Linked DNA regions of Planctopirus limnophila DSM 3776. The protein of the gene in region 2 interacts with the protein of the main gene of each other region in a pairwise test. Links are inferred from orthologs where the notes say so. Each region holds a gene or a part of one and is shown on either strand. Other genes may lie near its edges. The genes, in order: nth and aceE.

Region 1 (14,586 bases), 3.8 Mb from region 2 along the record:
CTAAGTGATCCAGAGTCACTCGTGCTACCATTACACCATCAGGCAGTGGCGGAGTTCGCCAGGTGAGGAGTCGGTTTGCAGTTTCAGGTGTCTTCTGAACTTTCAAAAAACATCTTTTTGACGTGCAAATTGCCGCCTCGACTTAAGTGAGTATAGCCACGGATGGCGAACAGCTAAAGTCAAACTGGGCGATTTTCTTGTTCAGGCTGGGCCGAATCTTGGGGATCGAATTTTATCTGCCCGGTCGTCCTTTACACTCTCGATGAAACCTGGGGCGAACCAAAAATTGAAGCCTCAGGGCTGTGTCCTCAGAAATTCGGGCGAGAGATTGTCAAAACGACAAGATTCTTCGTGAGTTCCACGGGTCGGCATCGATCTTTCATTGGTAGTCAGCCATCTCAATCGTTGGAAGATCGATGTTCGATGACGACCACTGGAGCAAAGTGGGAGTACGGGTGGTTCTCCCCAGATTTTCAGGGTTGAGAAGATCAACCAGCCGGGATTTATCACTCTGAACCTTCTCTGCGGATTTCGAATCCGGCCGAGGTTTTGAAAAAAATACACGACAATTCGGCAAACGTTGCAAGTTTTTCAACAAGATATGTCAAGGCGGGTAGTCTGGGGTGTTTTTGTTGTCAGCTTTGCAACGAATCAAGTTTTGGCACGGGTTCTGCTTAAGTAATTCTTTCGCTGCGGGCTGTGGGGACGGCTTGCAACACGAACGGTAGAGACAGGCCACGAATCGCTGAGACCAACGGCTCAGCAACGTCTTCGGACAATTCGAGTGCCATGGGAAAGAGGGACGATCAGCGGCTAATGGCCAATGATCGGAAATCGCAAGGCCGTCGTCAGCCAGGGGGGCTCACGACGGCCTTGATGTTTTCTATGACAGGTTTTTGTCAGATTACGCTGATGCTTTTCCCAGCAACCGACACAGCTGCGTTAGTTGCAAAAGCATGCTTGCCCAGAGCTTCAAGCATGGCACGCGACACACTTCTGAAGAAAACCTGTCAGCCGATAGAACTCTCTTGGTTAGGGATTTGAGTTTCCGGGAGAGATCTGCACACCATTGGAACTGGCGTCACTTGTCGCATTGGGATTGCCAGCAGCATCCCCCTGAGGTTTCTTCAGCCGAACCAGAAGGCACTGTTCGGTCTTGTCTTTGCCAAGATGAACCAGAGCCGGTGCTTCGTCTTTGGTGAGGTTGTAAAGTCCGGTTTCGTACACTGTGCTGGTATCCGAACCGACGGTAAACGCCACCTTCTGGGTCTGCATATCGACAGCGCCAGAAATAGGGAGCGTTTTGTTCGTGCTGGAATCAACCCAGTTACCGCGAATAATGCCGGCTTTGTTCACAGCCAGTTGAACTGAAGTTGTCGAATTGGTCTGCCCACTCATCGAGAGCAAAAAGACACCCAGAGGAAGCCAATCGCCCTGATTCGTCACGGGAAGCTGACTGCCTGTATTGGCGAGGTTCGAGGCCTGATTGTAGTAATCAGCCGACGTTCCCATATCCTGGTTATTCACATAGACCTGTCCACCCTGGTAGACAACGTTGTTGCCATAATCGTAGTAGACGGGTGGAACATCGTAGAACCCGCAATAAGGAGCTGCCAAGCCCCAGGTGGCAGTACTCCAGGCGGCACCAGCGGCCCAACCTGCGGCTGCCCAGGCTCCCGGATGAGCGCCGTACCAGCCAGAGCCGTAATAGTTGTAGTTGTTGAAACTGTTACGGCATCCATAGGCGGTGGTATACCGTCCAGTGGGCGACATGGGCGTGTAGCCTGAAACAAAGCGGCCAGCGGCGACACCATCGGGCCCTGCAACAACCCCGCGACCGGCTACTGTTCCATTGGGCCCGCGAACGGCATCGCCAGCCGCTACGGTGCCGTTAGGCCCGACAGCAACTCCGCGAGCTGCTTCAGTACCGCCCGGCCCTCGGACCGCACCACCCGCAGCGACGCCACCATTCGGTCCAACGGCAATTCCCTGGGCTGCTGCACCTCCATTGGCACCTTCAACACCACGGCCAGCGGCAACTCCACCATTGGGGCCTTCAACAGCTCCACGGCCGTAAGTGTTACCGCCCGGCCCAGTGACAGTGGTGCCACTGGCAGTGGTACCACGTGGCCCTTCATACGATGCATGATTGACGTCGGCATTGCTGCCGAAACCACCAGAGGAACTGAGTCCATGCATCCCTTCATCGGAAGGGAGTCCGAGAAAACTGTTCAAAGAACTCCGGGAAGGAGCGCTGCCGTAGCCTCCCAGATCGCCCCGGTTGAAGGAATCGCCGCCAAAGTTTCCACGATCGAAACTTCCACCGCCGAGACCTTGGCCACCCACGTTTCCACGATCGAAACTTCCACCGCCCAGACCCTGGCTGCCCATGCCTCCACGGTCAAAGCCACCAGCACCGCCAAAACTTCCACTTCCGCCGCCACCGAAGCTGCCGCGATCAAAACTACCTCCGCCGCCAAAACTTCCGCCACCACTGCCTCGATCAAAGCCGCCGCCACCACCGCCTCGATCAAAGCCGCCGCCACCACCACCGCCAAACCCTCCGCCGCCGCGGAATCCACCACCACCGCCGCCACCAAAGCCACGTGCGTGGCATTCATCCGCGACCGTCGCGCCAACTACGGCTGCGACGAGACAAACCCAACTGTATCGAATCATGTTAAGTTCCTTGAATCAGGCTTTTTGCCTGGAGATAAGCTATCGGTACTATTCAGATCTGGTTCAAAAGTCACTCGAATGTCTATTTGCCTGGAGCAGGCTGACGCTTGAGAATGATCTCGGGCGTATCTGCCAATGGAACGTCGCCAATGCGGCGTTCAATCGATTTCCAGCTTTGGGCCTGATCATCGATGCGTGTTAAGACATTGACGGCAAACGTTGGCGTCCCTTCGACGGTCAGCCCTCGAATTGCTGCCGCCCAGCCATTGGGCTGAGATGTCCAGATACCGATTGAGACGGATCCATCAGAGCCAAAATTCCAGCTTTGAATCTGCTCGGTGAGTGGGCTGTAACCAATAATCTGAATACCGGAAGTGATCGAACGATCGGGATGGGTCACAGTGTAGGTTCGCTTCAGGAAGCTGCGACCGGCTGTCCACTCGAAGACCGATTCACTCACTGAGCCATGTTCTTCGGCCACCCACTTGCCGACCAGCCAGTCCAGATCGGCCAGTTGACGTCTGGCGGCGGGATTGGCGGTGGGAAGATCCCGCACGCTGGCCATTTTCCACGAGCCACCTTCTTTGACGTGGATTGCTGTGTAGCGAGAAAAGGGGGGAGCTCCAGGAATCGATGGGGAAAGCATGCTGCGACCATCTTCAATGGCCGTCTGGTCGCTGAGCAGTCGCAAGGAATCGATCTGCACCTTGATCTGCATCTTCGGATGTGCAGCGAGGAAGGTCTGATACAGCTCTTCGATCTTTAATCGCCCGACCGTCACCTGTCCGCTCTCATCGACATATTCGCCGTCTTTGGCCCAGAGTTGTGCAATCGCTTTCGCATCAGCCTTGTTGAAAGCCTCGACGAAGGCTGATGATGTCTGGCGAATGGCAGCAAGTTCAAGATTCTCGGATACCGCCTGAGCGGCAGCGGCTGGCGTGGCTGCGGGGACACGAACTGGCGTGGGAGACTGGGCATCGGCCACGATGGCGCCCATCCCGCAGAGAAGACTGAGACCGAAGAAGAATTGACGAGGCATAGCGACCCTTGTGTTAAACGATTCAAAATCCCGGGTGATTTTTTTGACAGATGTGCTCTGACATGGCACTTGCGGACATGTTTGCTGGAGCGCAGCCAGTGAGCGGTTCAATCGGAGCAGGAACCGTTTGCTTTCATTGAATGATGGGAATCACGCTCAGTGACCAATAGTTTACAGAGCGGGGTCACAAAAATGGAATGAATTTCTCAGAACAGTCATGTGAGTTTTCGCATGCCAGTCGACGGGTCCATACGATCAAGCTAAAACCTAGCTCATCGATTTCAGTGCTGAGTGATCCACTGGAAAAATACTTCGCCCAAACAACGGATTCTCAGGTTTCCTCCCCACCATTGATGCTTTTTTGCTACAAGTCCCAAGGCGTAGCCAGATTCAGGAGTTTCCCGCGTTGACGCGATCTCAACCACTGACTGCCACTACCTTTTCGCTGACAATGCTGACAGTTTTTCTGTGGGCGGGAAATCCAGTAGCGACCAGTTTTTCGACAGATGTGCTCCCTCCTGTCGCAGTTTCGGGCATTCGTTTTTTATTGGCCACGATCTTTATGCTGGGATGGTGCGCACTCGAAAGAGCTCCACTGGCACTCAAAAGCGGACAGTTTCGACCGGTGCTCATCGCAGGAACATTACTGGCCCTGCAGATCTGGACGTTTACTCTCGGCGTCGCCTGGTCGAGTTCGAGCCACTCATCGCTGCTGATTAACAGCTACGTTTTTTTTGTGGTGGTCTGCGATCATTTTGTCACTCGCCAGTATCGCCTGGGCTACTATGCCTGGGGCGGCTTCTGGCTCGCGATGGCAGGAGTCACGGGGTTAATCCTTTCAATCGAAACCAGCGAACCAAAACAAAAGGATCTGCCGACACTGGCTGGTGATCTGGTGACGCTCTTCAGTGCCTTCCTGTTTGCGGCAAAATTGCTCTACTCGAAACAGGCACTCAAAGTGATTGGTTCGACGCAACTGATCTTCTGGCACGATGTGGTCGCCGTTGTGCTGTTTGCCCTGCTCAGTTTCAGCACAGAGCATGTCGAATGGCACAAAATCTCGACTTCTGGCTGGTTGGCTCTGGTCTACCAGGGTTTTTTGGTGGGAGGGCTCTGCTTTGGTTTACAGACATGGCTGCTCAAATGGCACTCTGCATCGCAGATTGCGATCTTCAGCTTTCTTACCCCGCTCATGGGGATTGCACTCGCCTCAATGCTGAGAGGTGATCAACTGACCCCAGCGATGGGAATCGCCGGTGCCTGTATTGCGATAGGGATCGTGTTCGTTCAACTGGATCAGAAATCAAGTTGAAGTTTCTTCGCCCGTGGCCGTCAATTCAACGCAAAGAGCTTTTGGTCGTGATCACACGGTCGCAAATATTCTGGAAATGAATCCAATCTAATACGTTTTCCAGGCAGGACCATCGCATCAACGGTCTGGAAAACATGTTTGCCCAGAGCGGCTGTCTATTACAGACAACTTTGCATGCCTATTGATCTGCGGTGCGCCAGTAGAATGTGTGGCTGGGGTCAAACGTCTTCGTTTGCCCCCAGTTCTTTGGACTTTGATCGTCCCTAGCGAACTGTCTCAACTGTCATGAAGCATGTCTTCAGATGCATTTGTGCTGGTGAAGCCAATTGACCAGGGGGCCAATGAGGCATTCGACCCCTGCCACCCGTCGCGCGATGTTGGTCGCGAAAACATGCTTGCCCAGAGCTGCAAGCATGGCACATCGAGTGCTCTTATTTCATGGAAAACGTATTAGGACGACGTTAAGGCTTGTCCACTCTTTTCGGCGATGACCAGATCGAGTTCCTGTTTTAGCCTGGGCAGAATCTCATCGTACTTGAAGTGGCCCAACTCAACAGGGCCCTTCTTGAGATTCACATGATTTGGTCCGCACCACAGGCCCAGATCTGCATCGTCGGTTTCACCCGGCCCGTTGACTCGGCAACCCATCACAGCGATCGTGATTTTGTGATCTTTGGCGTAGGCCGTCATTTCCTTGACCTGTTGAGCCAGATCAATAAACGCTTCATTCTCGACACGGGAACAGCTGGGGCAACTGATAATGTTCAACGTATCGAGGCCAAAATCGACGAATGATCGCACACGCCCTGCCGCAATGTCGGCCAGAATTTTGCGGCCGGCTTCGATCTCTTCGTGCTTGCGATTGTTCGGCACTGTCAGTGAAACGCGAATCGTGTCGCCGATCCCCTGGCTGATTAACTGCTCGAAGGCAATACGCGTCTTGATAATCCCATCTGGTGGCAGACCGGCCTCCGTTACTCCCAGATGGAGAGGAATATCGGGCCGCTGTAAGGCAAATCGTTTGTTGACTTCGATGACATTCTTCGGATCGGAATCTTTGATTGAAACGACGTACCGCGTGAAACCAATTGAATCCAAGTACTCGCAGTGTTCGAAAGCACTGGCCAGCAGTGGCCCGTTTTCGTCCCCGCCGTAATCATCAACCTTTTTGGCGGGATCGACTGAGCCACAATTGACACCCACTCGCAGGGCGCAGTCGTGATCTTTCGCCACCTGGGCAATGTAAGCGACCTTTTCCTGCCAGGGTTTGGATCGCTCATGATGGTAGAGGTGCCCCGGGTTGTAGCGGATCTTATCAACATAAGGAGCCACCTGTTCGGCCAGTCGATAATTCTCCTGCAGATCGACCGAAAGATTTGCTTTGACCTGACTGCGAATCTCCTTGAGAGCAGCCGCATCTTTCGGGCTGTCGACCGCGATCCGAATGACATCCGCCCCCGCTTTTTCCAGGTCGAGCACCTGCGCCACAGTCGCGTCGATATCCTGTGTGTGAGTTGCCGTCATGCTCTGGACGGCAATCGGGTGGCCACCACCAATCGTACAACTGCCCACTCGGACGGCACGTGTCGGATTACGACGCAATTCCATGGCCTGTTCCTGCTGATCGACAACTTATGTGAACCACAGCAAATACTTTGAATCTGGCAACGCGCCCAGTTGACCGCAGTACCAGTCATCCCTTTAACGGTTGATTACTGACTGACTGCTGAAAGACCAGCAGCCAGATCGGTGATGAGATCATCGGGATGCTCAATACCAACCGAAAGACGCAATGTGTTCTCGGTGATGCCAGCCGTCCGTCGGTCTTCTTTGGACATCGACGAGTGAGTCATTGTATCCGGGTAATCGATCAGTGATTCAACGCCACCTAACGATTCTGCCAGTTGGAAGATCTTCAGCTTGGAGAGGAACTTCTCGACGGCAGAGCGCCCGCCGTTGAGTTCAAAGCTGACCATTGCCCCAAAACCAAACTGCTGCCTCTTGGCCAGGTCATGACCGGGATGCGTTGGTAAACCGGGATAGTAGACCTTCTCGACACCGGGATGCTCATTCAGAAAGCGAGCCACGGCATCCGCACCACGCTGATGAGCTTCCATCCGCGGGCCCAGTGTCTTCACCCCGCGTAAAACCAGCCAGGCATCAAATGGTGAACAAGCCAGGCCCATGGCATTCACGATATAACTGATTCGTTCGGCATGCTGCTGATGCTTGCAGATGACGGCACCACCGACAACATCACTATGGCCATTGAGGTACTTCGTGGTCGAATGCATGACGACATCGACACCATGATCGAGAGGGCGCTGGAAGTAAGGTGACAGGAATGTGTTGTCGGCCATCGTGATCAGCTGATGCTTTTTGGCAATCGCCACAATGGCATTCAGATCGACGATATTCAGCAAGGGGTTCGAAGGTGTTTCGATCCAGATTGCTTTCGTATTGCTCTTGATGGCCGCTTCGACCTGAGCCGGTTGCCCCATATCGACAAACGAAAAATCGATTCCTTGGTCTCGCAGCACTTTATCGAAGAGTCGATAAGTACCACCATAAATGTCGTGCCCGGTAATCACATGATCGCCTGGCGCCACCAATTGCAGGGCGGCCACAATCGCTGACATCCCTGTGCAGGTTGCCCGGCAATCGACGCCTCCTTCAAGAGCCGCCAGATTTTCTTCGAGAGCTTTCCGAGTTGGATTGCCGCTGCGGGTGTAGTCAAAACCTCGATGAGAATCGAGATTGTCCCAGCGGAAGGTCGATGTGGGATAGATCGGTGTCGTGGCACTCAAGTAGGTGGCATCTTTATCGACGCCGGTATGAACACAGCGGGTTTCAAACTTCACGTTCAGGCTTCCTCGGATCGATTGCCGAATTCTGGCAGGACTGCTCTTCTGGCTGCATCATCTCGAAAAAACTTGGGGAATCATGGGCCCCCATCGTTCCGAAAACTGCTGCCAGAACACCTTCTTTCAGGATTCTACCGAGACTTCCGCAGAATGGCACTCAAACCACGACCAAACCGAACTCGTTGAATCGCTGAACGACCATCATGAGCGACTTTTTTCGACCCAGCACCACGTTCAATGATTGGCTGATGGATCATTTTCGATCGGTGGGAGTCGAACAATCCGCATCTTCACGGGTCGAGCATTCCTGACCAAAGGCCAGCCTGAGCTGCTGATCAGGCTCGGGTTCCCGAAACTCCTTAAACAACAGGCTTGGCTGGATGTCGTGATTTCTCTGATACTTATCGCTGGCGTACTCCGTGATGTCTCCCTCCAGTTGATGGTAGAAAATCTGGCAGATCGGGACGCCGGCATAAATGCGAATGGGATGGATCGCGAACATTTCAAGCGTCCAGTAACCGCAGAATCCCACATCGCCAAAGCCTGCCGTCACATGGACAAATAATCCCAGTCGTCCGACCGAAGACCGGCCTTCGAGCATGGGCACGAAGTTATGCGTCTCCGTGTATTCGATGGTCCGCCCCAGGTAGAGTTGTCCCGGTTGAAGCACGAGTCCTTCGGGAGGAATGACATGCCGGCGGTAGCGATTGGGCCGCTGCATATCGAGGACGATTTCCTCGTAGACCAGTAACTCATCATGCAATCTCAAATTGTAGCTGTTCGGGTTGAGCAGACGCTCTTCGAACGGATTGATGACGAGATTACGACCCAGTTGCGAACGAATTTCATTCCCGGTGAGAATCATCGGTCGCCTGTTCCCTGTTGTCCTGGTTGGCACGAAGAGACCTCTCGAAGGGCATCTCTGGGCCTTCCGGGAGGATTCCTCTCTGAGAGTTGGTCATGGCGAGATTAGTTAGCCAGCAGCCCGCGTGCAACAGGCGAGGTCAGTGCCCGTTACGATTCTGGGTTTTTGCGATATTTTTCTTGCTCTTTGCAACCAAAGGTGTGGTGGTCGTGGTCGCCTTGTGAGTGCCTTTCAAAGGTGTGCCTTTGGTCATTGTCTTCTTGCCTCGGGATGGCTTCTTTGAGGGACGAGTTTCCTGAGGTTCTGCAGGATCGTCGAGCACAGAAGTCGGCATTTCCAGCTCAGGCAAACCCACACGACGACAGTCTGCCAGTAAAGGGCAACGTGTGCATTGCGGCCGCCTGGCGATGCAGATCTGTCGACCATGATGAATCAGGCGGTGGGAGAGCATGATCCACTCGTGCTGTGGAACAATGGCCATCAGTTCGCGTTCAATCGTTTCGGCATTATTGCCTTTGGCTAGCCCTAACAAACGACTGATGCGCTGCACATGAGTATCGACGACCACACCACTTGGTACGCCGTGAAATGTCCCGAGGAGAACATTGGCGGTTTTTCTTCCCACTCCCGGCAGCGCGACCAGCTCTTCCAGTGCTTGAGGAATCTCTCCCTGATGCTTTTCCACGACGGCCTGGGCCATACCAATCAGATTGGCCGCTTTATTGCGGAAGAAACCGGTTGATTTCACAAGCGCTTCGACATCTTCCTGCCGGGCTTTGGCCAGATGAACGGGCGTTGGATACGCCTTAAACAGCCCAGGCGTGACCATATTCACTCGCTCATCAGTACACTGCGCACTGAGAATTGTGGCTGCCAGCAGTTCATACGGCGAGGTATGTTCGAGAGCACATTCAACATCCGGGTAAGTCCGCTCCAGCTGAGCCAGAATCCGCCCGGTTCTGTCGATGAAAGCTTGCTTCGATTCCCGACCTTTGGCCATATCCCATCCCCTTCCAAGCCAGTTGATTTTCTGATCTGCTCTGTTTTCGAATTCTAGGATCGATGGGAAGAATCCACGCCTTAAATCAAAGATCTGGCTTTGACTTCCAGATAGCGGGAAATGAGCTGGCTGGTCAATGTCTCAGGTGTCGCCTCGATGGCAAACAAGCCCATCGCAGTCAGGTCGCGCAGTGTTATGCGGTGTCCCTGTAGAAGATCGGCGGCGGCGGCAATTTCAAAGGCCTGCTGATCTGTTTGCGGCACACTTTCAGCCTGTTTCACCAGACTCTCAGGCGAAAGAAAAGCGCAGATCACCAGATGAGGTGAACGCAAACGGCGAAACTGCCGGGCCATCTGCTCCAGATGGACATCATCGAGGGCATAGGTCAGCACCACAACCAAGGCCCGCTTGCGATACCGACGGCGCAATTCATCGACCATGAGCTGATAATCTGTCGATGTGTATTCAGGCTCAATATCGTAGATGTTACGAATGAGCGTATCGATACTTCGCAGCCCACGCACGGGCGGGATCGATGCCTGGACTTTGGATGAACAGGCCAGCAACCCGACATGATCCCCCTGCCTGAGAGCTGTGTAGGCCAGCAGCAAGGCGGAGTTCAGAGCACGATCAAAATGCGTGGCGACTCCTTCGGCATGACACATTGATCGTCCACTGTCGAGGACTAACACGATCGTCTGATTTTTCTCGATCGTATATTCGCGGGCAATCAACGACTCCTGCCGCGCCGATGCTTTCCAGTCAATCGAACGAAATTCGTCTTCGCGGCGATATTCCCGAAGCCGGTCAAAGGCCGAGCCTTTGCCATGCAACCGGGTCATGCGGACTCCACTTTCGGCCAGGCGGTTCTGCCGGGCGAGCAATTCGACTCCCCGAATGGCCTGCACATCCGGATAAACCTTGGTGGTCATCGGTAAAGGGATCAACCAGTGCAATTGCCAGAATCCCCAGGGGGATCGTGCCCGCCAGTGAATCGATTGAAAGGTGACATTTCCACGCCGGGCAGGTGTGAAGTGATAGACCAGCTTCAGCCAACGACCAGGTGCCAGAGGCACAACAGCCGGTACGCCATCAAACGTTCCCGGATGAGGAGGTTCATCATGCAACTCGGCCTGCCAGCTGGATCTTCCTTTCCAGCGATACTCAATTGTGATCGGGTTACGGGCTCCGACGCTGAGTACGCGCCCTACTTTTCGATCGATGTCCATCTGGGAAAGTGCCGGGCTGCGAAGCCAATCGATGATTGCCAGCAAAATGACAAAAACTGTGGCGCCAGTTCCCAGAGTTGCCCAGGAAGAACTAAAGCACGCCGGGATGTACAGCATCCCGGCTGCGAGAATACTCAATAGCAATTGAAGCCGGGGTGTCATGCCTTCGGTGCCTCGGTGGTTTCGAGAAGATCACCCAAGACGACTTCAATTGTGGAGCCTTCAATTTCCGCTTCGGGTTCCAGGCGAATGCGATGTCTGAGAATCCAGGGCACGAGCTGTTTAATATCATCGGGCACAACGAAAGTTCTTCCCAGGCAGGCCGCTAAGGCCCGGGAAGCGACCAACAACCCGACACTGGAACGCGGGCTGGCACCAATCTCGATGGCGGGATGTTGGCGTGTGGCTGTGACGATCCGAACGATGTAATCAATGATTGAAGGCTCGACGACAATATCCCGCACGGAGGCTTGCAGACGGAGAATACTCTCATCGTCGAGGACACTTTGGACATCCGACGTATGGATACGCCGAGGGTCACGTCCTTCGTTGTAGGCATTGAGAATGCCGGCTTCCTGCGCGAATGTGGGGTAGGTCACCAGCATTTTAAAGAGAAAACGATCCAACTGAGCTTCGGGAAGAGGGTAGGTCCCTTCCTGTTCAATGGGGTTTTGAGTTGCCAGCGTGATAAACGGCCTTGGTAAAGGCATCGTCTGACCATCGACAGTGACCTGACATTCCTGCATGGCTTCGAGCAACGACGCCTGTGTCTTCGCGGGAGCCCGATTGATTTCATCGGCCAGGAGCAGATTGGCGAAGACCGGCCCTTCGCTGAAGTGAAACCGCCTTTCTTGCAAGTTGTAGACCGAATGCCCAGTCACATCTGATGGCATCAGATCGGGAGTGAACTGAATTCTCGAATACCTACATTTTAAAACCCGGCTGATTGTCGTCGCGAGGAGCGTCTTTCCCAGACCGGGCGGCCCTTCAATCAACACGTGACCTTCCGCCAGCAGCGCCACAAAGACCGCTTCGATCAGTTCCTCCTGACCCACCACCACTTTGCCCACTTCACGGCGTACGGCACGATAAGCCTCTTCGACCTCTGCTACCGACATGGAACCTCTCTTCTAAAACTTTGGCCACTGGTTTTGTGAGATCATACGCTAGAGGCCAGGGTGGTAACACTTAGAAAAATTCTGTTGGAAGCATCGCTCGTCTCGAAGAGACCAATCCCTATATCCCGTCATCACTGATATTGATCCTTTCTGGCAATCGTCGAAGTGCGAATCGTCGATCCTGAACCGGCGACGCAACTTTCACTCGAAACGCTGTGCCTTCCGACGGAAACAATTCAGCCAGATCTCCCATCCTGCCTATTTGCTGTTAAAGCCATCTTGAGATGAATGCAGATCTCTGTAACACTCCGATGCAAGCACTCGGGGTGGCCAACTTCTTTAAAGACTTGGTTGACCTCTGGATCAATGGAGTGATTGAACAGTGCAGGGGGCATCATGTTACGTGGTCTGATTCTGATCCTCTTTGGCGGCACATTAGGTGCATCTACCATGTGGGGTGCGTTTAACTTTCATCTGGTCTGGACGGAAGATCGCCTGCTGATTGTGCAGCGAAGTGCTCCCAGCCTGAAAGATACTGTTGCCGATGTGCGTGCCTGGGGCCGGAGTGAATGGCTCAAACATCCGCATCTGACCCGTTCGATGATGGGGGCAGGACATAAGAAAGTTATTGAAAAATCACTGCGAAACGAAGCGGGTGATTTTGTGGATCATGCTTTCTCGAATGTCTCCCAGGGAATGACCGGGAAACCCGTCAATTCGAGTGCCAACATGCTCTCGGCAACCCCCGGGCTCTAGTTGGAAGTTCCCTGCTGCTGGTCAGGCCTGTTCTCTCCACCACAGATTCTGCTCACGACCGGAAATGGTCCCGATCCGATTGATCAAACGATTTTCTGGCGATGGCGGAGTCTTTCTTCGTGACTGTCACACTGATGCAGAATTCAGCCTCTGAACCATTCGAAAAGCTGCAGTTGCCAACCAACTCTGGGGTGCCCATGAAATGGTCGGCAACATCTCAACTGATCAGTCAGCTCAAAGAGGGGACGTTGCCACTCCGCGAGTGGATCTTGAATGGCACTGCGAAAATTGCCAAAAGCGGGCCGCATCGAGTTGTCTATCGAGTGAATTTGAACGACCGTGCGGTGTACATCAAGCAGTACCTGACGAATGATCGCAAGTCAAAACTGCGGACCTGGCTTTCGGGAACTAAAGCGGCGCGAGAGCTTTCTGTCCTCCGGGCGATGCAGGCGGCCAATCTCCCGGTTCCCTTACCACTGGGGATCGGTGAGCCAGTGACATCTCGATCCCGACCAGTCGATACACCAGCAGAAACCTCGACAACATCTGAGCTGAATTTATCGTTTCTTGATGATCCGCAGAGCAGTTTTCTGGTCTTGGAAGCGATTGAGCCCACCATGTCGCTGGCCAATCTGATGCTGCGCTTCAGCGATGTCATGCAGTTCGACAAACTCGGCATTCGAGGTCGGCAGCATCTGTGTGTGACAGTGGCTCGCATGGTCGCGCGGCTTCACAAGAATAGGTTTGTGCATCGCGATCTGCAGGCAGAAAATCTGCTGATTGCTCCCGTTCAAAGTCATGGCCCGATGCGGATGTGGTGGGTCGATTTGAGTGATATCCGCCAGAAGTGGCTGAAGGTTTCTCCCCAGCAGATTATGCTCAATCTGGCGATGCTGAGGCATTCTCTGCATCGCCATCTTTCCAGTACCGACCAGCTGCGATTTCTCGCGGCTTATCTGACGGAACTGTCGAATCCTCAAGCAGCTGGCGCTGGAGAGATTTCCGAAGCTGAGCCCTCTGATCCTGCGGCTGTCGGTGATTCTGTCGATTTTCTGATTGCCCCAAAGCGTAAAAAGCTGAATGAGTTATCGCTGCCCCATAGCCTGCAGATTTCGAAGCCAAAGCTCAAAAACTGGATTGTGCAACTGAAGCAGGTGACGCAAAGCTATTCTATCCAGGCGTGGAAGAAGGCGGATCGCAAGTGGCGACGCGGAAACCGCCGCCTGCATATCGCTCAAGTGGGTGCACGCTCCGGCCGCTGTGTCGCGGGTATGGATGCTCAGTTGCTGAGACATCTCACCAGCAAGCCGTCTCAGCTTTTTTCACCTCCTTATCTGGTGCAATCGACCGAAGGGGCGGCTTTACAAAAAACGGCGATCATTCAGCTTCCCGTTTCCGGTTCGGTGATGCAGGCCGAACTTGTGGCTCGCCCTCTGGTTCGAGATGCTCATGATTCCTGGGCACGTCGATCGTGGGAAAACGCCTATGCTCTGATGAGGCGGGGGTTCTCGACACCGGGGCCACTGCTTTATGTGGAGACTGAGACGGAGCAATATCTCGCCCGGGCTTATCACAATAAACAAAAGACAATCGCGGACTGGATCAGTGATCAGGGGCGGCTCTCGTTCCTGCCACAATCTGATGAAGTTCAGGTGGCCCATCGAGTTCTGGATACACTCGCCCGGTTGTTTCTATATGGTTTTAAGCCGGAAATCACCGATCTG
Region 2 (14,906 bases):
GGTTCGGAAGGACATTGAGTAAGTCGAATGACAGTGTCCATAGGGTCAGTGGGCGACCGGGATGCGGATCCGTGCGAATAAAAGTTAGTTCTGATGTACTTAGGTCAAAGATATTGCCATCACCGGTATCCAAACCAATGAATAGTGTGGCATCCAATCCAAACCCGAGACCGGCAATAGTTCGGTCTTGATAATCGAATTGACCAGGGTTTCCTATTTGTGCCTTACCCAGACGAAAAACCAGTACAGTTTGCTGACCAACGGCGACGGCAAGGTGATTGCCATCAACTGAAATTGCTAAATGATGTATTGGTTGCTGAAACATATCGATGATTTTGTTCGACTTTTGTCCATTGCGACTGATTTGCCAGATCTCTCCTCCGGCGACCACAACCCAGGATTGGCAATGATCCCAATGGATATATTCGACCGAACAATTCAACTTCAGGTAACCAGCGGGATGCAGATTCATCCCTGAGTCCATACGCCATTCAAAAAACCAGAGTTGCCCTGTTTGGTCGCCGATTGCAAGGATGTCTCCAGCATCGTCTACCCAACCGACGGCACTGATCGATGAACGATCAATGGACTGCACGATCTTGAGGTCGCGCAGCAAAAACAAGTGATTTGGTGAGAAGACGGCGCAATCTCCTTCCGCACTAACCGCCATTCCCAAGGGCTGTTCGGGTAGGGAAAGCGATTCATGAATCTCGCCTTTAAGTGCTTCCCATCGATGAATCTGTTTGCTGTTGTCGAGCGCGTAAACAAAACCGGCATTAGCGCTTACGCTCTTGATTTCTGTTTGACATTGTTGTCGCCAGATTGGTGACCCATCAATCGCCGAGTAAATCAGGATCTCTTGTAAATGCGAGATGACCATCACACGGCCATTCGCACTGCAAGCTACTCGATTCTGTTGGATCTCTCCCATCTGTCACTCACTCTTCGTCACTGAAAAATAATGTATATGATCGTGAGATCAGCCATGTAGGGTGGGTTAAGGCTCTGCGCAACCCACCTGGACTTCGGGAAGGCATATACCATTTACATGACCAAATCCATGCTGCGTTGTGATAGGTAATTCTTGTGACTGCCGTCACCCAGACGTGCAAAGCCACGTCTGGGCCACCCGGGCTTCTCCTTTTCTTTTCCCCCTTCTTTCCTTCCAGCCTTCGCCCCTTCACTCAAGCCAGCAGGCTTTGCGAAACCAACGTTTATTCGTTCTCTCTTGTGCTCGACTGGGCTTTGAGCAGGTCGCGGATTTCCATCAGCAGTTCCTGATCGCGGGTCGGGACGGGTGGTGCCGCCTCTTCGGCGGCCTGCTTGCGTTTCAGCGTATTGATCCCCTTGAGCACCATAAACAGCACCATGGCGATGATCACGAAATCAAACACAGATTGCAGGAACAGCCCATAGCTGATCGGGACATAAGCCACTTCCCCGGCTGCCACTGCAGGAACGGGAATGTTGATTGAAAGCTTGCTGAAGTCCGCCCCTTTGAGCAGCGCTCCAATCGGCGGTGTGATAATGTTCTTCACCAGCGAAGTGACAATACTGGTAAAGGCCGCTCCCGTGACGATCCCCACAGCCATATCGATCACATTGCCACGCATGGCAAACTCTTTGAATTCGTGGATGAGACCCATCGTTTACCTCGTCATGAATGCCTGAGAAAAGATTCGCCAGCCGGAATGGCAGCAGCGATGACCCGGGCACTTTACCCGTTACCTGACCTCGATGCATTACAAGATTTGTGCAGGACAAAACCCATCTGGTGGTTCCGTGCAAAGCCACACCTCAGGGCGGCTGTATGTGATACGGTGCCCAGGAAACAAAAGCCCGTTTTTGGTTGCGAAAACATGCTTGCCCAGAACTGCAAGCATGCCACACAGAGCGCCATAGTTTCATGGAAAGGGTATGAGATGTCGTGATCCTCACGTAGATCAACCACCTCCGCCAGCGCTGCCGCCAGAGGATTTGGCTAGAATTAGATACTGGCAACTTCGATCTCCTGATCGACTTTCGCCACGCCCACCGGTTTCCATCGCTGCTTCGAATTCTGGATGCCTTGCATGTCGAACAACAAAAAACTGCTGATCGCTTTCGGTGTGGCCATGGCGTCGTTTGCGGTCGTCGTCGCCATCACTCTTTCGGCCGGAACGTTAAAGCCGATTCTGCCTCAGCCAGAACAATTGATTTTCGAGATCGAAGGGGAAGGAAGTCTCGAAAGCAGCCAGAGTTTTCAGGCACCCGACAACTGGCAGCTGCGCTGGGATTTTGATGGCCACGATAAGTACGCTACGGTGCTGGACATGATCCGCTGGACGAATTCTGAGGGGAAATCGAACGAAGTCGTCGCCATGCACCGCAAGCCGATCCGCACCGGCAGCGGCGTTTATATCGGCCAAGGGGGCGAGTACCGCCTGTCTGTCAAAGGCAAAGGCCCCTGGAGAATTCGGGCCTATCGCTTCGATCCACTCGACAAAACGGCCTCAGGTCAGTGAGAATAGGTTGGCCCTGTGTCTGGAAATCGATCTCTGCCTGTTAGTCTGTGGAATTCAGTGCCGGTTGGAACTCAGAAAGCAACATTCCCATGAATCAAGCCTCCAACCCCTCTGATCATGTGGAGCCGCCAGAAGTCTGTGCGGTAGAAACCGTTTCCCTTCAGGTGGCGGATCTCCAGCAATCCATCCTGAAGGTTCTCACCCGGCAAGGGTTGTTCGGGGCCGATTCGCAGCATGTCATCGATTATATCCTCTCGCCCTGGTTGCCTGCCTGGGGTGGGCTCCATCTCCCCTACCTGTCGTCGATGGTACGGGCCATGGATCTGGGGGAAATTGATCCCCGCGGACGCATTCTGACAGTACGCGATCAACCATCGCTGGTGCATCTCGATGGCAGTCGCGCTGCAGGGTCGGTGGCGATGGCCTATGCGACAGAACTGCTCGTTGAAAAGGCAAAGGCCACCGGTATCGCAGGCGCCGTCATTCGCAATAGCTCGGCCATTGATCGACCAGAAGCTGTCGTCGCGAATCTCGCACACCGCGGGTTGATCGGCTTCATGGTCTCAAGTACAGGCCGGGCCGAGTTCAGCCCGGTGGGAGATCGCACGCCGCGAGTGGCAGGGCATCGCAGTGCCTGGTGCTTGCCAGCCGCAAGCAGTCTGACTCTCATTTCGACACAGGTGGCGAGTCTCGATTCGCTCATGCTGCTCGACCCGGCACAAACCGAGGGCCAACCAGCGGCTGATCTCGCGTTTGATAAAGAAGGCCAGCCCGCCCGAAGCTGGAACTCTGCTCGCACATTCGGCTTGTTAACTGGTGAGCATGATCTGCAGTACGGCCTGTTATGTGGCCTGCTGCTGGCGGCACTGAGCGATGGCCGTTTACCCACCGAACGAGCCAAGAAATCTCCCTTCGGCGATGACTCCGAACATCTTCTGCTGGCAATCGAGCCATCGAGTGAAATGGCCGAACGCTTCCCGCCCGAGCGGCTCGCGGCCTTTGTCAGTTCCATGAAACATCCCCGTGCCATTCAGCACCTTGAGAAATCACCCACGTTACCAGACACGATTGAAGTCCCCCTGGCCCACCAGCAGATGTGGATTGAACTCCTCGATGAACAGCGGATCGAACATCCCTGGAAATAACGCTGCATACTTTGCCTTCAGTAGATCACCAAGTTTTCCTCATCGCCTCCTGAATTCTGGTGATGAAATCGACACAGGAATTTGAGCCCACAATGAGCGAACAATGGATTTCGGATCGTTTGCGCAAGATCGATGCTTCGGGAATCCGCAAGGTTTTCGATCTGGCAGCCACGATGAAGAACCCGATCAACCTGAGCATCGGGCAGCCCCATTTCGATACCCCAGAGAATGTCAAACTGGCACTCAAGGCGGCAGTCGATGCCGGTAAAAATGTTTACAGCCAGTCGCAAGGGATCAAGCCCTTGCTGGAGACTTTGAATGCCAGCGTTCAGGCCGAATACCACGATCCTGATCGCGAAGTCTTCGTCACCAGCGGCACAAGTGGCGGCCTCATGCTGACTTTAATGACACTGGTCAATCCGGGCGAAGAAGTGATTGTCTTCGACCCTTACTTCGTCATGTACAAGCACATTGTGACGCTCTGTGGCGGTGTGGTGAAGCTGATTGATACCTACCCTGATTTCCGGATTGATCTGGAGAAGGTCGAAGCAGCCATCACTCCACAGACCAAGGTGATCATCTGCAATTCGCCAGGGAATCCTACCGGTGCTGTTGCTACGGCGGCGGAACTGAAAGGTCTGGCTGAACTGGCAGCCCGCCACAATGTCGCTCTCTTGAGTGATGAGATCTATCGCGCGTTTCAATACGACGATGAGTTCATCAGCCCGGCCAAGTGGAATCGCGAAACGATTGTCATTGATGGCTTCAGCAAATCGCACTCGATGACCGGTTTACGACTCGGCTTTGCCCATGGACCGCGAGAACTGATTCAGCAGATGATCAAGCTGCAGCAGTTTACCTTTGTCTGCGCCCCCCAGCCTGTGCAGTGGGCCGGTGTGGAAGCCTGGACAACCGACATCACGGACCGCGTCGCCGATTACAAACGCAAGCGGGATTTTATGGTGCGCGAACTCAGCCCGTACTTTGAAATTCATGGCGCTCAGGGAGCCTTCTATCTCTTCTTGAAAGCCCCCTGGGGAACAGGGAGCACGTTTGTCGCAGAAGCCATTCGAAATGAACTGCTGATCATTCCCGGCAACGTCTTCAGCCAGCGGGATACCCACTTCCGCATCTCGTTCGCGACAGAAGATGCCACACTCCAGCGAGGGGTGGAAGTTCTTCAGCGTTTAGCCAAAATGAAACCAGCGGAATAGCCGACTACTTGAACTTCGAATCCTGCGACCGTGAGATTTTTGAGCTACTGGTCATTTTCGTACGATCTGTGAGTCTTCATGTCATTGCCAACCACCAATTCTGGAGCAATACCGGCAAGCGTAGAGGCTCATGAGCATTCATGGTCTGCCGAATGGCTGGCGCAATGGCGTTTGCGCTGGTTTATTCTGCGGACAAGCATTGAGGAGCGTCTGGCCTATCGCGGTGATTTTGCCTTTGCGACACTCATTCGCTTTCTGCCGATTATCACGCAGATCTTTTTGTGGAGCGCGATCTTCGATGCGAAGTCCGCGAGTGATTCCCGGAAGATCAATACCTACACCTATGCCGACATGGTGGCCTATTTTCTGCTGGTGATGCTGGGCCGCGCCTTCAGCAGTATGCCGGGCCTGACGACAGGAATTGCCCGCGATGTGCGGGATGGCACGATCAAGAAATTCCTCACCCAGCCTGTGGATCTGGTCGAGTTTCTGTTCTGGCACCGGGCGGCACATAAGCTGGTCTACTACGCCGTCGCCGCTGGGCCCTTTGCACTGGTCTTCTGGCTGTGCCGGGCCTATTTCCCCGGCTGGCCCGATGCTGCCACCTGGGCGACGCTCGTGGCTTCGCTCGTGTTGGCCTTTCTGCTGGGGTTTCTCATCGAGACGCTATTGGGCCTCTGTTCCTTCTGGTTTCTGGAAGTGAGTTCGCTCGTCTTTGTCTACATGCTCCTCAATTACATTTTGAGTGGGCACATGATTCCCCTCGACTGGCTCCCGGGGACATTCGGCCAGATCGTCCAGTGGTTGCCCTTCAAATACCTGGCCTACTTTCCTGCGGCAGTCGCCTTGCAGCGATATTCCCACGAAGAAATGGCCATGGAACTGCTGGCGGCCTGTGGCTGGTGTCTCTTTTTGTGGGCTCTGGTTCGCCTGGCGTTTTATTTTGGTGCACGCAGATACAGTGCTTATGGGGCTTAAGGCTGCATTTTGCGAGAAATGCGGCCTTGTCAGCCCTGAAATCAGGCTGTTTTTGAGCCAGAAGCCTGTTTGTTGCGTTGACTAAGCTGTCGCTGCTCTGTTCTGGTGAACACCGAATCCTGTTCTCCCGGCTTTGCCAGATTCGCAGAGAATCGTCATAATTTGCCAGACAGTCTGCCTGTTCCTCACTGTGCGGACTGGGGCCTCTCCGTTACGATCAAGAAGATTACAAACCAGATCACATCAGTCATTCGATATGGGCGGCGATCCCTTCTTCGTTCTAAGGGGATCACTGCTGGAAGTTTGTGGCCGGTTGGCATGGCCTGTCACAACGACTCGGGAGTACGACACACATGGCGGGTATGATGACAGATTCGAGCCGTTCCGCAGCTTCTAACGGACATGCTGTTTCCGAGTCTCAAACAGAGTTAGGCGAACTCCCTGCGGTAGGGCTGGATACCGATGAACTGGCCGAGTGGTACGAATCACTCGATGATGTCTTCCATCGTTATGGGCCAGAAGAAGTTCGCGCTCTGCTGCTCGAATTGCAGCAGCGGGCTTCGGCCAAAGGTGTCACGGGTACTGCCAGTCTGACGACTCCTTATATTAATACGATTCCCGTCGATGCTGAGCCGAGCTATCCGGGTGACCGCAAGATCGAACGCAAGATTCGCTCGATTGTCCGCTGGAATGCGATGGCCATGGTCGTACAGGCTGCGCGCAGTGGCACCGGTGTTGGTGGTCACATTTCGACATTTGCCTCTTCGGCGTGCCTGGTAGAAACCGGGTTCAACCATTTCTTTCATGCTCCTTCAAAGTCGCACACTGGCGACTTTGTTTATTTTCAAGGGCATGCTTCGCCGGGCGTTTATTCACGAGCCTTCGTGGAAGGCCGTCTCGACGAAAGCCATCTGAAAAACTTCCGTCGCGAGTTACCGCGTGGCCAGGGTCTTTCATCCTATCCGCATCCGTGGCTGATGCCTGACTTCTGGCAATTCCCCACGGTTTCGATGGGTCTGGGGCCACTTTGCTCGCTCTATCAGGCCCGGTTCCTTCGTTATCTGCAGCATCGCGGCCTGCTCGATACCAGCCAGTCGCGCGTCTGGTGCTTTATTGGCGATGGGGAAGTCGATGAGCCCGAAACTCTGGGTGCTATCACTCTGGGGGCTCGCGAACATCTCGACAACGTCACCTGGGTCATCAACTGCAACCTGCAGCGGCTCGATGGTCCCGTCCGCGGGAATGGCAAGATCATTCAGGAGCTCGAAGGCCTCTTCCGGGGTGCCGGGTGGAATGTTCTCAAGGTCATCTGGGGTGCCGACTGGGATCCGATTCTCGCTAATGATGAATCGGGCCAGCTCAAAAAGCGGATGCTCGAAATCGTCGATGGTCAGTTCCAGAAGTACGTTGTCGAATCAGGCAGCTACATCCGGCAGGATTTCTTCGGTAAGAACCCCGAACTCCTCAAGCTCGTGGAGCATCTGAGCGACGACCAGATTAAAGATCTCCGTCGTGGTGGTCACGATGCCCAGAAGGTCTATACCGCTTACCATGCGGCTGTGAATCACAAGGGTGTCCCCACAGTCATTCTTGCCCATACCATTAAGGGCTACGGCCTGGGTGAATCTGCCGAAGGCAAGAACACCACACACCAGCAGAAGAAACTCGAAGAAGACGATCTGCTCAAGTTCCGCACCCGCTTTGAACTGCCACTTTCGGACGAAGAGGCCAAAGCCGCCAAGTTCTACAAGCCAGATCCTTCGAGCCCCGAAGTCAAATACATGCTCGAACGGCGAAAAGAACTGGGGGGTTTCCTCCCCGTTCGCAAGCCGACGAGCGAGCGGCTCACCATTCCCTCGTTTGACCAGTTCCAGACTGCACTCAAAGGGAGTGTGGGCAAAGAATGGTCCACGACCATGGTTCTCGGCAGGATTATGGGCTGGCTTTGCACCGACAAGAATGTCGGCAAACGCATTGTCCCCATCATCCCCGATGAAGCCCAGACGTTCGGGATGCACACCCTCTTTGCTCAGGTGGGGATCTACAGCAGCAAAGGCCAGCAGTACACACCGGTTGATGCCGGTCAGATGGTCTGGTATCGCGAAGAAACCAACGGCCAGATTCTCATGGAAGGGATCAACGAAGCCGGTGCCATGTCGTCATTCGTGGCTGCGGGAACGGCTTATGCCAACCTCGGCCTGAACATGATCCCCTTCTACGTCTACTACTCGATGTTCGGTTTCCAGCGAGTTGGCGATCTCATCTGGCTGGCCGGCGATTCCCGCGCCAAGGGCTTCCTGTGCGGTGGAACCTCGGGCCGCATTTCGCTCAACGGCGAAGGTCTGCAGCATCAGGATGGACACTCACAGCTCATTGCATCGAGTGTACCGAACCTCCTGGCTTACGATCCGGCCTTTGGCTATGAAGTGGCGGCCATCGTTCAGGATGGGATGCGCCGCATGTATGCCGAAGACGAGAACGTTTTCTATTATCTCTCGGTCTACAACGATGGCACCTTCCCCATGCCCGCGATCCCTGCTGGCGTGACACAGGAAATGATTTGTGCCGGTCTGTATCCCTTAGAGCCGAGCGTCACTGCCAAGAAGCGGACGCACCGGCCGCAGCTGCTGGGGAGCGGGCCGATCATGCAGTACGTTCTCAAAGCCAAGCAGATCCTTTCGGAAAAGTACGGCGTCGAAGCGGATGTCTGGAGTGTGACCAGCTACAACGAACTGAAGCGCAATGCTCAGGCAGTCGCACGCTGGAACGCTCTCCATCCCGACAAGAAACCCAAGCAGAGCCATATTGATCAGGTGACGGCTGGAGTCACGGGGCCCTTCATCTCGGCCAGTGAAAACGTTCAACTCGTGGCTGAGCAGATTCGGCAGTATCTCCCTGGGCGCTACACTGTTCTGGGTTGTGACGGCTTCGGTCGGAGTGAAGCTCGCGAAGTGCTGCGTCGCCATTTCGAAGTCGATGCCGAGTGCATTGTCTTCGCGGCTCTGTCGGCTCTGGCCAAAGACGGGCACTTTGATGCCAAGCGATTGCCCAAGGTGCTGCAGGAACTCGGTATCGATCCTGAAAAGGTCGATCCCGCCACGGCATAAACTCTCCGCCTGATCAACGGTCTTTTGTAACGTAAACTCGAATAGCTTTTTTCCTGACTATTGCGCGAAAGCGGGTTCTCTTCCATGAGTGTTGAATTCAAGCTGCCTCAGTTGGCGGAAGGTATCGACAGTGCAGATATCGCACAGATCCTGGTCTCGGCTGGCGACACGATCGAAGCCGGCAAGATCGTCATGGAACTGGAGACCGATAAGGCTGTCATGGAGCTGGCTTGCCCCCATGCGGGCAAGATCGGCAAGATCCACGTCAAACCTGGCGAAACGATCAAAACCGGTCAGTTACTTCTGAGCATCGAAGCCTCCGGAGCCAGTAACGGAACATCGGCCAAGCCCGCTTCCCCAGCCGCCTCTTCCAGTGCTCCAGCAGCACCGGCGAAGGCCACTCCTGCTGCACCGGTTAAAGCCGCACCAGCCCCTGCTGCCGTGGCTGCACCGACTCGATCAACTGTCGAGATTCCCATTGCTGCCGGCCCGGCCACTCGCCGCCTGGCTCGTGAACTGGGCATGCAGCTCGAACGTCTGCGTGGCACTGGCCCCGGTGGTCGTATCACTCAGGAAGATGTGGCTCGCGCCTACGCTGCCCAGCAAGGTGGCGGCGGTGGTGGTGTCGTCGCTCCGCCTCTCCCCGATTTTTCTCAGTATGGCCCGATCACTGCCCAGGCTCTCACCAAGCTGCAGAAGACCAGTGCCAACAACCTCTCGGCAGCGTGGCAACTCATTCCGCATGTGACTCAGCACGATCTCGCTGACATCACCGAGACTGAATCGGCCCGCAAGCGATTCCAGGAAGCAGTGGCTAAAGGTGGCCCCAAAGTCACTATGACAGCAGTCGCCATGAAGGCCGCCGTCGCTGCTCTCAAGGCCTTCCCGAACTTCAATTCGAGCATCGATATGTCTCGTGGCGAAGTGATCCTCAAGAGCTATTACAACATCGGTATTGCTGTCGATACCCCCAATGGCCTCGTCGTGCCGGTGGTTCGCGATGTCGATAAGAAGTCGATTCTGCAACTGGCGACCGAGCTGACCGAAATCGCCGAGAAGGCCCGCAATCGCAAGCTCGAAATCAAGGATATGCAGGGCGGTACTTTTACTATCACTAACCTGGGTGGCATTGGCGGAACGGCCTTCACACCGATTGTGAACTACCCCGAAGTGGCCATTCTCGGCATGTCACGCAGCTTCCATCAGTTGCAACTGGTCGATGGGCAGGTCAAAGAACGCTTGATGCTGCCACTCTCGCTCTCCTACGATCACCGCGTGGTCAACGGGGCTGATGCGGCCCGCTTTGTCGTGAAACTGACCAGCCTCCTCAGCGATGCCTTCAAACTACTGGTCGAGTGCTAATCCACTCGATTGGTTCCCCTTTATACCGACGATTCTGCAGCAGGCGAGGCTAAACCCCTCGCCTGCTTTCTTTAGAACTTTCTGCACGCGATCTCCGGGATTCGGGAACTGAATAGCGATTCAAGTGTGATGCCTATCTCCTCTGAAACCCTCACCCGCGTCTGCGTGGGAGAGGCCAGGGTGAAGGTCTTTTCCCTGTTTCTGCTACTCAACAGAACTTTGTCTCTGAATTCCCTTCGCGCCTTCGCGAGAGACCTCCAAACAAAAGATATCCTCGCGCGAAGCCGCGAAGTTCTCCAAGAAATCCCCGACAGACTTCTTCCAGTCACCTCCACTTCGTACCGTGCGTGCGGCCTGTCTTCAGTGAATACCGAGCAAGGCTGCCTTTAAAAACTCTTCCAAGCGCCACGGATTTCTGGAGAGTGTATACTCTTGGCAACACGCCTCTCCCTTTGACAGTCAATTACCCGTCAATCCAGAAGTGAGGAAGGTCAGCCGGATGGAACTTCACCAGTTGCGGTACTTTCTCAAGGCGGCTGAACTCAAAAGCTTTACACTGGCTGCCGCTGAATGTTTCATTTCTCAGCCATCACTCAGCCAGCAGATCATTAAGCTCGAACAGGAACTGGGGCAGCCACTCTTCGAGCGTTCGGGGCGTGGTGTTGAACTCACCGAATCCGGAAAGCTGCTGCAAAGCCGGGCCGGGCAGATTGTTTCGCTCGTCGATCAGGCTCGGCGGGAGATCACCGATGATGGCGAGACAGGCCAGCTCACCATCGGCGCAATCCCCACCATTGCGCCTTATCTGTTGCCACAGATTGTCAGCCGGTTTCGTGAGGTGGTGCCAAGGGTGACCCTCAAGATCCATGAAGATGTCACCGAGCAATGCCTCAAAAAGGTTCAGGCGGGTGAATGGGATCTGGCAATTGCGGCTCTCCCGGTACGGATTGAGCATCTGGAAGTTGAGCCGTTATTTGATGAAGAGCTATGGCTGGCGGTCCCTCCGGGGCATCGATTATCACACTTGACAGAAGTTCCTGTTGAAGAGATTGACCGCGAGACATTACTGCTGTTAGGTGAAGCTCATTGCCTGACGGAGCACGTCGCGCAGTATTGCCGCCGGAAAGACATGGCACCTCTGGAAACAGGCCGCCTGGCGCAACTGACGACGATTATGGAGCTTGTCAGCCGGGGGCAGGGTGTGAGTTTTATTCCGAACATGTGCAAGGCGTTCGATCGTGAAGGCCGCTGTGCCTATCGCCCACTTCAGGGAGACCGCCCGCAACGCACCATTGCCCTCGTCTGGAACAGCTACCGCTTCCAGACGCTACTATTAAAACGTGCTCTCGATGTGATTCGCAGGGAGTTGCTGAAGTAATCACAACCTGCGATGAAAACGCCTCCAGGTTGGCTATACAAATTGATTTCGTAAATCTAGCCGGGGATATCTGGTTCGACGAGGCGGGCGAGTTGGAGCAGCGATTCCTGCCAGCCCAGATAGCACTTTTCGGCTGGGATCAGATCCGGGATCCCAGCCTGCACGATCTGCAATTCTGTGCCCACACTGACTTTTGTGAACGTCACCGTCACCTGCATCTCACCGGCCAGATTCGGATCATCGAAGCGGTCTATGTGTTGCAAGCGTTCACCAGGGACAAGTTCTGTAAACTTGACCGTGAAAAAGTGTGTGTGGCCGGTGGCGAAGTGTGTGAATGACATGCGATAGCCACCTCCGACACGAACATCCATTTCATGCACTTTGGCAGTGAATCCAAATGGTGGCAGCCATTTCGACAGGCCATCAGCGTCGATGAAAGCCTTGTAAACCCGCTCTGGATCGGCTCGCAGGACACGATGCAGGCGGACGGTGTTGGGCATGATCAGATCCTCTCGATCAAAAGTTCACCCTGGGGCTGACTGAACGATACAAATTGCTCCAAGGATTTCACGATCTGTTTTCAAGACTGTCCACTTTTTAAGGTCGATGACTACTTCTGCTCTTTCAGCAGCTTGACCATCGCTTCGCCCATCGCCAGTCCGACGTTCATATAAGTTTTGGCGTTGTTGCCGTAGTGGGCATTCGAGCTGCTTCCCATGCTCAAGGGGTGCGTATAAACCGTGGCGACCGTCCCTTGAAGTTCCGGGTGTTTCTGCGGGTCGCTGATGGCCAGCTTGGCTTCCAGCAGATATTTTTCATTTCCCGTGGGATTGTCACGATCGGTCTGGCCCAAGGTGGCACAAACAAACTTCGCCTGAGGTGCGTTAAACTCTTTGCGAAGTGTGGCGATCAGGTTGACCAGGTTCTGTTCATAGCGGCTGGCATGGCCGGCGTTGTACCGGTCTTTATCACCTTGCCACCAGAAGAAGCCCGCGATCTCATACTCGTTCGCCCCGGGATAATACTTTCCCAGATCATTAAGAACTTCTTTAGCGCGAGCAATATCGCCATCGAGTTGCAGGCCTGCCTTCCAGTTAATGGCCTTGGGCTCGGTCCCTTTTTCCCAGCGATCGGGGCTTTGACCATAACCTGCGTAGATGTAGGTCTTGCCATCTTTCGGATCAACAAATTCATAAGAACTTGAACCCGGAGGCAATAGATCCCAACCGAGGCTTCGATTGCCAATGGCACTCTTCAAGAGCAGCACAGGTTCATCGAGAGCATTCCCCAACTGATGCCCGATCCCCTGCTCGACACCGATTTTGTTGCCGACGGTCAGCCACGCATTGATGCGAAACTGCGTTTTGCCAGGCCCGCCACTCCCCATCACCGCGACATTCCGCACATCGGCGTGGGTGTTCCATTTCCCCGCATCGTCGATGAGAAAGGGGTAAAGCCCTTCCTGTTTGACAGCGTGCTCAAGTGTTCCATCGGTATCACCTGCGACCTTCCCCATTTCGAGCATGTTCGACTGACCCATGAGAATGAAGACCTTCACGGGCTTAGTCATCTCGGCGGGTCGAGGGTCGGGATCCGGCAGCAGATCGTTCACTCCTTTGGCACGCTTTGCCGTTTCCTGGGAGTACGCCGTCATGGAATGACTGATCAAGAGCAAGATGGTGAATAACAAGGCAGGTCTGGCGAATCGATGGCCCATCATCAGAAGTCTCTCGCTGAGGTTTTTGACGTGAATTTCAACTGTCATCAGAAAGTCAGCGGAGTCCAGAAGCAAGAGGGGAATCCCTCGCTTTTACAAATCGTCCATGGCGGATGCAGACAACATGATGGATGTGCCCCGACGGTTCGAGAAATCGCTTGGAGCAGCGTTTTTGCTCGAGGACGCGACCTCGGGAAAACTTATGAGCAAGTCACTCGTGCTTTGGAAAAATGAGACTACGAACAACCTCTGGCTGACATCTGACATGGATTCTTCAGGATCGTTTATAATCGTGACATCGAAATGCTACGACACCTCAAGAGGTTGTTTTGTATGGATTCAGGATGAGTCTTTCATCGGGAAAGCTCCTACGGATTCCAATAATCAACTGCAATCCCTAGTATGAAGTGTATAGGGTTGAGCGTATACGCGAACCCCCCAGATCGTGCCGTGAATTGCTGGGCGTTCGAAGACTCAACCCCAGCCACCCGACCAAAGACTTAACCCTTGCCACCCGGTCGTCAATCGTTAGTACTCCACCGGGTATCAGCCAACTGAAAGTTCCTCATGAGAATCACCGTGGCCACAACCATTGCTGCCCCCATGGATGCGGTCTGGAAAGCCTACAGTAATCCGGACGATATCGTGCAGTGGAATGCCGCCTCGGAGGACTGGCATACGACGAAATCGACTGTCGATTTTCGTCCCGGCGGAAAGTTTTCCTCGCGGATGGAGGCCAAAGACGGAAGCTTCGGCTTTGATTTTGAGGGGACCTACACCACGATCATCACCAACGAGCGCATCGAATATGCCTTTGGTGATCGGCAAGCTGTGGTCGAATTCCAGGAAGTCCCCGCAGGCGTGCAGGTCCAGGTCTCCTTTGATAGCGAAGAGACTCACAGTATTGAACAGCAGCGAGATGGCTGGCAGGCGATCTTGAATCGCTTTAAGTTTCATGTCGAGAATCATGGCGCTAGCTGATTTGTTCTGTATCAGTAGAAGATGGTGCAATCCGTAGGAACTGCTTGCACCCTACATGACTTGCAGACTGCAAGACTGATCATTTAATCAATCGCCTCGCCCACCCATTGCTGGAATGTTTTCGCGAGTTCATCCAGGGCGTTTTCACTGGCGAGAGGAATGCGTAATTGCCAGCGGCCCTGGGGATCGCGTTCCAGATAATGCTTCAACCGGTCGCGAATGGCGTGCACCTGGGCTGATGTTGCCTGATCAACGAGCATTCCCGCAGAGGGAAACGTTGGCTGTCGTTCACCGGTCGTCGCGGGATCAGGCTCCAGAAGGCCTTGCAATTCAGCCCTCAAACTGTCGCTGCCACTGGTCAGCCAGACCTCCTTGATCTCGGCACCTTCATCAAGCACAGCACGAGCGAGTTGTTCTTTCCCTTCCAGTGTCTTGAGCAGCCGCTCTTCAAACGTCTCTTCCGTCACGAGCACATAGACCTGAACCGGTTTTTCCTGTCCCATGCGATGCGCCCGCGCGA

The links.
Region 1: the proteins of aceE (region 2) and nth interact in binary tests that used the Escherichia coli proteins (3 or more experiments, as listed by UniProt). The link is inferred for Planctopirus limnophila DSM 3776 from one-to-one orthologs.

The regions. Positions count from the first base shown.
Region 1 is NC_014148.1:784,377-798,962, forward strand. What follows is about bases 7,830-10,792. They hold nth (endonuclease III), read right to left. Parts: upstream 9,760-10,792; coding sequence 8,899-9,759; downstream 7,830-8,898. Other genes in these bases: PLIM_RS03265 (trans-sulfuration enzyme family protein), read right to left, coding at 7,830-7,891; dcd (dCTP deaminase), read right to left, coding at 8,148-8,759; PLIM_RS03280 (DUF58 domain-containing protein), read right to left, coding at 9,840-10,792. Outside these bases: PLIM_RS22320 (SGNH/GDSL hydrolase family protein), read left to right, coding at 1-4; PLIM_RS03245 (hypothetical protein), read right to left, coding at 1,033-2,679; PLIM_RS03250 (YybH family protein), read right to left, coding at 2,762-3,718; PLIM_RS03255 (DMT family transporter), read left to right, coding at 4,125-5,030; ispG ((E)-4-hydroxy-3-methylbut-2-enyl-diphosphate synthase), read right to left, coding at 5,481-6,638; more of PLIM_RS03265, read right to left, coding at 6,743-7,829; more of PLIM_RS03280, read right to left, coding at 10,793-11,150; PLIM_RS03285 (AAA family ATPase), read right to left, coding at 11,147-12,106; PLIM_RS03290 (hypothetical protein), read left to right, coding at 12,503-12,862; PLIM_RS03295 (lipopolysaccharide kinase InaA family protein), read left to right, coding at 13,060-14,586. UniProt on the Escherichia coli protein: DNA repair enzyme that has both DNA N-glycosylase activity and AP-lyase activity. The DNA N-glycosylase activity releases various damaged pyrimidines from DNA by cleaving the N-glycosidic bond, leaving an AP (apurinic/apyrimidinic) site.
Region 2 is NC_014148.1:4,554,035-4,568,940, forward strand. The notes cover bases 5,866-9,148. They hold aceE (pyruvate dehydrogenase (acetyl-transferring), homodimeric type), read left to right. Parts: upstream 5,866-6,194; coding sequence 6,195-8,948; downstream 8,949-9,148. Other genes in these bases: PLIM_RS18175 (2-oxo acid dehydrogenase subunit E2), read left to right, coding at 9,033-9,148. In the rest of the region: PLIM_RS18135 (hypothetical protein), read right to left, coding at 1-883; large-conductance mechanosensitive channel protein MscL, read right to left, coding at 1,215-1,646; PLIM_RS18150 (hypothetical protein), read left to right, coding at 2,073-2,504; PLIM_RS18155 (Ldh family oxidoreductase), read left to right, coding at 2,594-3,649; PLIM_RS18160 (pyridoxal phosphate-dependent aminotransferase), read left to right, coding at 3,742-4,863; PLIM_RS18165 (ABC transporter permease), read left to right, coding at 4,942-5,841; more of PLIM_RS18175, read left to right, coding at 9,149-10,310; PLIM_RS18180 (LysR family transcriptional regulator), read left to right, coding at 10,810-11,688; PLIM_RS18185 (SRPBCC family protein), read right to left, coding at 11,745-12,188; PLIM_RS18190 (sialate O-acetylesterase), read right to left, coding at 12,299-13,342; PLIM_RS18200 (SRPBCC family protein), read left to right, coding at 13,973-14,386; PLIM_RS18205 (DEAD/DEAH box helicase), read right to left, coding at 14,470-14,906. UniProt on the Escherichia coli protein: Component of the pyruvate dehydrogenase (PDH) complex, that catalyzes the overall conversion of pyruvate to acetyl-CoA and CO(2).